DNA from 2 places in the Mycobacterium sp. NGS40 genome. Region 1 is predicted to be linked to the other one. Evidence: riboswitches for the same ligand, from Rfam matches in the RefSeq annotation. Region 1 holds a riboswitch; the other holds the start of a gene.
What was found. A riboswitch is a leader RNA that binds a small molecule or an ion and turns the genes downstream of it on or off. The one in region 1 is predicted to bind magnesium.
Positions count from the first base shown of each region.

Region 2: it holds a riboswitch for magnesium, as region 1 does, so the genes downstream of both, AC5Y5O_RS06510 (hypothetical protein) here and AC5Y5O_RS21620 (Rv1535 family protein) in region 1, are expected to answer to the same signal.

Region 1 is NZ_JCALDG010000015.1:19,470-22,852, reverse strand. Features, by position in the region: gene ileS (isoleucine--tRNA ligase) at 1-1,076, opposite strand, end outside; gene AC5Y5O_RS21620 (Rv1535 family protein) at 1,359-1,598, opposite strand; M-box (ykoK) riboswitch at 1,876-2,045, opposite strand; gene AC5Y5O_RS21615 (NAD(P)H-dependent flavin oxidoreductase) at 2,216-3,340, opposite strand; gene AC5Y5O_RS21610 (carboxymuconolactone decarboxylase family protein) at 3,376-3,383, opposite strand, start outside.
Region 2 is NZ_JCALDG010000003.1:169,954-173,336, forward strand. Features, by position in the region: gene AC5Y5O_RS06505 (O-methyltransferase) at 1-490, opposite strand, end outside; M-box (ykoK) riboswitch at 628-849, shown strand; gene AC5Y5O_RS06510 (hypothetical protein) at 1,113-1,328, shown strand; gene AC5Y5O_RS06515 (NRAMP family divalent metal transporter) at 1,437-3,071, shown strand; gene AC5Y5O_RS06520 (NADP-dependent oxidoreductase) at 3,075-3,383, opposite strand, start outside.

The DNA of each region.
Region 1 (3,383 bases):
GGGGTGACCGGCACGATGCCCACCTTGTCGGTGGTCGCCATGTCGTCCTCACCGTAGGCCGGTGCCATGTGCACGATCCCGGTGCCGTCGTCGGTGGTGACGAAGTCGCCCGGCAGCACCTGAAATGCCTTCACCCTGTCCATGAAATACGGGAACGGTGGCAGGTAGCGGATCCCCAGCAGATCGGCGCCCAAATAGCTGCCGAGTATCTCGGGCTCTTCACCCAACTCGCGGGCGTAGGCCGCAACGCGCGCCTCGGCCAGGACGAACCGCCGGTCCCCGACCTTGGCCTGGACGTAGGTCACCTCCGGATTGACGGCAACGGCCAGGTTGGACGGCAACGTCCACGGCGTGGTCGTCCACACCAGCAGGTAGGCGCCTTCCAGATTCACCTTGCTGTCGACTACCTGGAAGCCAACGGTGAGCGCCGGGTCCTGGCGACTCTGATAGACGTCGTCGTCCATCCGCAACTCGTGGTTGGACAACGGGGTTTCGTCGCGCCAGCAGTACGGCAGCACCCGGTAGCCCTCATAGGCCAGGCCCTTGTCCCACAGCTGTTTGAACGCCCAGATCACCGACTCCATGTAGGGCAGGTCGAGCGTCTTGTAGTCGTTGTCGAAGTCGACCCAGCGGGCCTGGCGGGTGACGTAGGCCTGCCATTCGCCGGTGTAGCGCAACACCGATTCCCGGCAGGCCTCGTTGAAGGCGGCGATGCCCATGTCGTCGATTTGGGACTTGTCGGTGATGCCCAGCTGGCGTTCGACTTCGAGTTCGGCGGGCAGCCCGTGGGTGTCCCAGCCGAAACGGCGGTCCACCTTGTAGCCACGCATGGTGCGGTAGCGCGGGACGATGTCTTTCACGTATCCGGTCAGCAGGTGCCCATAGTGGGGCAGGCCATTGGCGAACGGCGGCCCGTCGTAGAACACGTACTCTTGCGCGCCCTCGCGGTTTGCGAGGCTGGCCCGGAAAGTGTCGTCGCGGGTCCAGTAGTCCAGAACCTCGAGTTCCAGCGCCGGGAAGTCCGGGGCTCCCCCGGCCAGCTTGGGATAAGCCCTGGCGTCAGCGTTTTCGGTCACGGTGCGCGTCGTCTCCTGCGTGCCTACGGTCAGGCCGGGGACGAGGTCGCGCAACCTGCGCGAGCACCGCGGTACCACCCCGCTTGCCGTGCTGGCGCACGGCCGCTCGATTCAGGCTGTGACGGGCCTACCCGTTCGGGTCTACTGGGCCGTGCGGGCTGTTCTTCCGAAAGCTCCCCGGTGATAGCCGGATCGATGCGCACCCACTCTACCGCGAGACTGCAACTGCCTACTCAAACGCCGAGTAAAGCTCTACGCAGCTGCAGTCTCGCGGTAGGGATCTCAGGCAGTGATCTCAATGAACCCGACGCGCCACAGCGCCGCGTAGAGGTGGCGGACGGGGACGCTCAGCAGGCGGGCGGCACCGGCCACCAGCGGGTCGCCGGCGCCGAAGTATCCGGTGTCGGCCGGACGGGCGGCCTTCGTGGGCACGGGGGCCTGCGTGGGCGTGGTGTCGCGCACGACGCGCAGGTTGCGGACGGGCGCTACGGCAACTACTTCGTCGAAGAGTACTGCGGTCATGATCGTCTCCTAACGGAATTGCAAACGGGTTCTGACTGGACTGATGTGTCCCGACCCGTCAGGGTTCCGATCCGAGAACGCTTGAGCGCTAAGTCGATTCGCTAGCTCGAGGCCTCGGGCCGGAGGTCGGATTGGGACGGAGCTTGTCCTGGATATCCATCCGGACTGCCACTGGAACTCATACGTCCCTCACCTCCTCTACAGCCACGACGCGTGTGGTTACCCGCGCCTATTTGCGCGCACCAGAAGGAGTTCAGAATCCGGCGACCGCCGGAAATCCGCACCCCTCTCGTCAGAGCTTTGGCACCACACGACGTGTCCGGAACTCCGGAAGCCACTTGGACTCAACCCTTAAGCCGGGAGGAGCTGTCCTGACCCGGGGCGTCTTTCGACGTTCGGGGTCAGTGGCCTGTGTTCGTGTAGCCGCCTCACCTAACGAGGTGCTGCAGTAAATACTCCACGAGGTATCCGGCCCGGTCAATGTGATCTGAGCCGTGTCGCGCAACTTTATGGGTTTATTACGCCGCTTCACAGCTTTCGATCAGCTTTGACACCCCTGAGCTGGCTAAACACCTCGCTGTGGCATGGTTCACACCCAGCTGAACGGACCCCGACAGTCAGTTCTCAGCTAAGTCTTCCAGCCGCCCGATGGTGTCGACGAACTCCTCGATCATGTCGAGCACGACCGCACGGGTCGGCCGGACCCGGTCGAGCGAACCGACCACCTGGCCGACGAAATAGGTTGCCAGCTCCCGTGCCTTCGCACCGGGATGGGCCGCCGCTTGGTTGATGCGCAGCTGCGGTTCGGTGACGAGGTTGGTCTGCAGCGGCATGCCGAGCGGAGCAGGATTGTCGGGCCGCTCCCACTCGTCGGTCCAAGCCGTTCGCAGCATCCGCGCCGGCTTGCCCGTCATCGACCGCGACCGCACGGTGTCCGAGGAACTGGCGGCCAGGAACTTCTCCTTGACCACCGGGTCGGTCTCGGCTTCCTCGGTGGTCAGCCAGACCGAGCCGCACCACACGCCCTCGGCGCCCAGGGCCAGGGCCGCCGCGATCTGGCGCCCGCGGGCGATCCCGCCCGCCGCCAGGACCGGGACCGGCGCGACCGCGTCGACGACTTCGGGAACCAGGACCATGGTTGCCACCTCGCCGGTGTGGCCACCGGCTTCGGTGCCTTGCGCGACGATCAGGTCGACGCCGGCCGCGGCATGCCGTCGCGCGTGTGCGGTGGTGCCGGCCAGCGCGGCCACCAGCACGTTGCGGCTGTGCGCGCGTTCGACGAGGTCGTCCGGGGGCGGCCCGAGCGCACTGGCGATCAACCGAATGTCGTGCGCGAAGGCCACTTCCAGCAATGGCTCGTAACCCTTGGGCGAGACGTTGAGACCCCCGACAGATGCCCGCGGCGGTTCGGGCGGAGCCGTGATGCCGTACCGGGCGAGCAAGTCTTCGACAAAAGCACGATGCTCCTCGGGGAGCAACTCCCTGACCTGCTTCGCGTCGATGCCGCCCTTTTCCGCACCGACGTATTTGGGCGGCAACAACAGGTCGACCCCGTAGGGCTTGCCGCCGGTCTGCTCCTCGATCCAGGCCAGTTCGCTCTGCAGCCGTTTCGGGCTGTGTGCGACGGCGCCCAGGACTCCGAATCCGCCCGCGTTGGTGACCGCGGCGACGACGTCGCGGCAGTGACTGAAAGCACAAATCGGGAACTCCACACCGAGCATCTCGGCGACTCTGGTCCGCATTCCTCGACGCTATGAGTTATCGCCTGGCATGGCAATCAACTCG
Region 2 (3,383 bases), on a different contig from region 1:
GCAATTTGAGCACCGGAAGATAGAGATCCTTCCAGCCGTCCAGCAAGACGAATTCGATCGGCCCGTCTTGGTCCACCAGCGTGGTCAACGCATCGCCTTCGAGAATGGTGATCACGTCGTCCAAGCCGGTCTCGGCGAACGTCTTCTTCGCGGCGGCAATCTTGCTGGCGCTGAGCTCCGTGGTCACCACGCGCCCCACGCCGTTGTCGCGGACGGCCGCCGCGAGATGAATGGCCGAGATACCGAACGACATTCCGAACTCGACCACCGTTATCGGACGGGTCGCGCGAACCAGTGCGTACAGCAGCCGGCCGGCGTCCGGCGTCACCGGGATGTAGAACTCGCTCATCGCCTCGGTGCGTTCGGCGGTGGTCATCGGGCGCTCGAGCTGACCTTGCCGCTCACGCAGCAGTGACATCTGGTTCTTCGTCTCTGTGTACATCCGGTCGAGCACGCTCTCGACGCGAGGGTCTTGCAAGGTTGTCGCCATGCCCTCGAGGGTATGCCTCGGCGACTTTTGCCCGGGCGGTGACCGCATGCTCCGGCGTGTGACCCAGAACACGGATCGTCGCAGTTGCGACAAAAGGGGTTTGACGAGCAGCGGGTGGCAGTGCCAGCATGGTTGGGCAAGCACCTCGGTAGGTGAGGCGTCTGCACGGACACAGGCCACTGACCCCGAACGTCGAGAGACGCCCCGGGTCAGGACAGCTCTTCCCGGACACAAGGGTTGAGCCCAAGTGGCTTCTGGACGAGGAGCGATCGCAAGCGCGGCGAAGCGCAGCGGGTCGCGACCATCGGTCGATCCAGATACGCCGTGCAGTGCCGAAGCTCCGACGAGAGGGGTGCGGCCGGCGGGCTCATGGCCCGGCATTCGTACCTCTCCCGCGTGTGAAACGTGGACACCCGCGCGTGTCATGGCCGTGAGGAGGTGAGGGCGAGATGAGTCCCGGCGATAGTTGCTATCCGAAATCCATCTTGAACCGATCCGGTTCCGGCATTTCTTTCTGCTGACGCAGCTCAAATTGGCTGTTCCGCAACCGTATTGACGGCGGCGAATGCGGGATGTATTTGGCGTGCCGGCGATCCGATCGGGCTTCCGACAGGGGAAGACCATGACTTTTGTTGTTGCGGACCGTATTCGCGGTCTTGGAAGGTTGCGCGGACGGTCGATGCTGCGTGCGGGTCGGCTGCTGACAAACAGGTTGTGCGCCATGCACATCCCGACGCCCGAAGAGCGGGCGAACCTGTATGTGTCGCTGACACCGATCGCCGTGCTCTCGTCCGCGCCCGGCGGACAGTCACCGGGCGGTGGGAAAGACCACCGGTGATGTGTTCCGCCAGCGGTCCCCAGCGGCGGGCGGGGGGTTGGTAGCCCGCCGCTGGGGCGCGTCGAACACCCGACTTTTGTAGCCCGACTTCGAGATAGCGAGAACGACATGACGTTGACTTCCACCCGTCCGCAGGCCGCGCTGGATTCCGCGCACACCGGCGACATCGTCGGAGCGTTCGGCCGCATCAAGCGCGATGACGCCGGTGCGTTGGGCGGCCGGTGGCGGCGGTTACGCACCCTGCTGGTGATCACCGGACCCGGATTGATCGTCATGGTGGGCGACAACGACGCCGGCGGCGTCGCGACGTACGCGCAAGCGGGCCAGGACTACGGGATGAACCTGTTGTGGACGTTGGCTTTGCTGATTCCGGTGCTGTACGTGAACCAGGAGATGGTGCTGCGCCTGGGTGCGGTAGCGCGAGTCGGTCACGCACGCCTGATCTTTGAGCGTTTCGGAAAGTTTTGGGGCGCATTCAGCGTCGGCGATCTGCTGGTCCTGAACGCCCTGACGATCGTCACCGAATTCATCGGTGTCGCCCTGGCGTTGGGATTCCTGGGCTGTCCGAAGATCGTCGCGATCCCCGCCGCCGCGGTACTACTGTTCGCCGTGGTCGCCGGCGGCTCGTTCCGGCGCTGGGAAGGGCTGATGTTCCTGCTGATCGCCGTGAACGTTGTGATGCTCCCGATGGTGCTGATGGTGCATCCGAGTCCGAAAGTGGCTGTCGGCGGTCTTGTTCCACAGTTCCCGGGCGGACTGAACGCAGGCGTCCTGCTGTTGATCATCGCGATCGTGGGGACCACGGTGGCGCCATGGCAGCTGTTCTTCCAACAGTCCAACGTGGTTGACAAGCGCATCACGGCACGCTGGATTCCCTATGCACGAGCGGATTTGATCATCGGTATCGTCGTGGTCATTGTCGGTGCGACGGCGTTGATGGCAGTCACCGCCTTTGGTCTGACCGCAACCGGCAGCTTCACCGATGCCGGTGCGGTCGCAAAAGGGCTGCGCCACCCCGTCGGCGTGCTGTTCGCGATCATTCTTCTCGATGGCTCGTTGATCGGTGCCAATGCGATCGGGCTGGCCACCACCTATGCCATCGGCGACGCGATGGGCAAGCGGCATTCGCTGCACTGGAAAATCAGCGAGGCGCCATTATTTTACGGAGGGTATGCCCTGCTGCTCGGGGCGTCGGCCGCGGTGGCGTTCAGTCCGGATCACATCCTCGGGCTGGTTACCCAGGGTGTGCAGGCGCTGGCCGGCATCCTGTTACCGTCGGCGACCGTGTTCCTGGTCTTGCTCTGCAATGATCGGGCGATCCTGGGACCGTGGGTAAACACGTTGCGGCAGAACGTCGTTGCCTGGGCCATCGTGTGGGCACTGGTGCTGCTGTCGCTGGCGCTGACGGCGGCCACGTTCTTCCCGGATCTGTCCACGGCAGCTCTCGAGGCAGGGCTGGCGGCCGGTGCGGCGGTCGGCGTGGTGTGCGGCGCGGTGGCGATCATCGGCGACCAGTGGTACAGCGACACTCGCGCGGCCAAACTGGCCTCGCCAGTAGGTCGTGCCGAAAGCCGGGCCCTGCGTCGGCAGGAACAGCAGTCTTGGCTTACGCCAGAGCTGAGCTCTCTTGCCCGCCCCGCTCTTTCGCCGATTCGCCGGACCGGGCTGTTGATCCTGCGCGGTTACCTGGTGCTGGCCGTCATATTCGTGATCGTCAAGATCGTGGAGGTTGGCGTCGGCTGACAACTACGGCGAACCATTGGGCAGCAGAACGATTTTGCCGTGTGTGTGCCGGCGCTCGAGTTCCTCGAAGGCGTCAGCCACCCGATCCATCGGGAACGTCGCCGCGATGTCGAAATCGACGGCGCCGCCGGCGACGAGATCGGCGACCTCGGTGAGCACTTCCGCAGTCGACGCGTCGGTGCTGCCTTCGGTCTTGGCGCCGACTTCGCCGGCCTTCTGGAAGGAGATGATCGTGTCGATGCGTTGCGGTGACACCCCGAGATCCACGGCGAGCTGGACGTAATCCGGGCCGAATAGGTCGATGAACGCGTC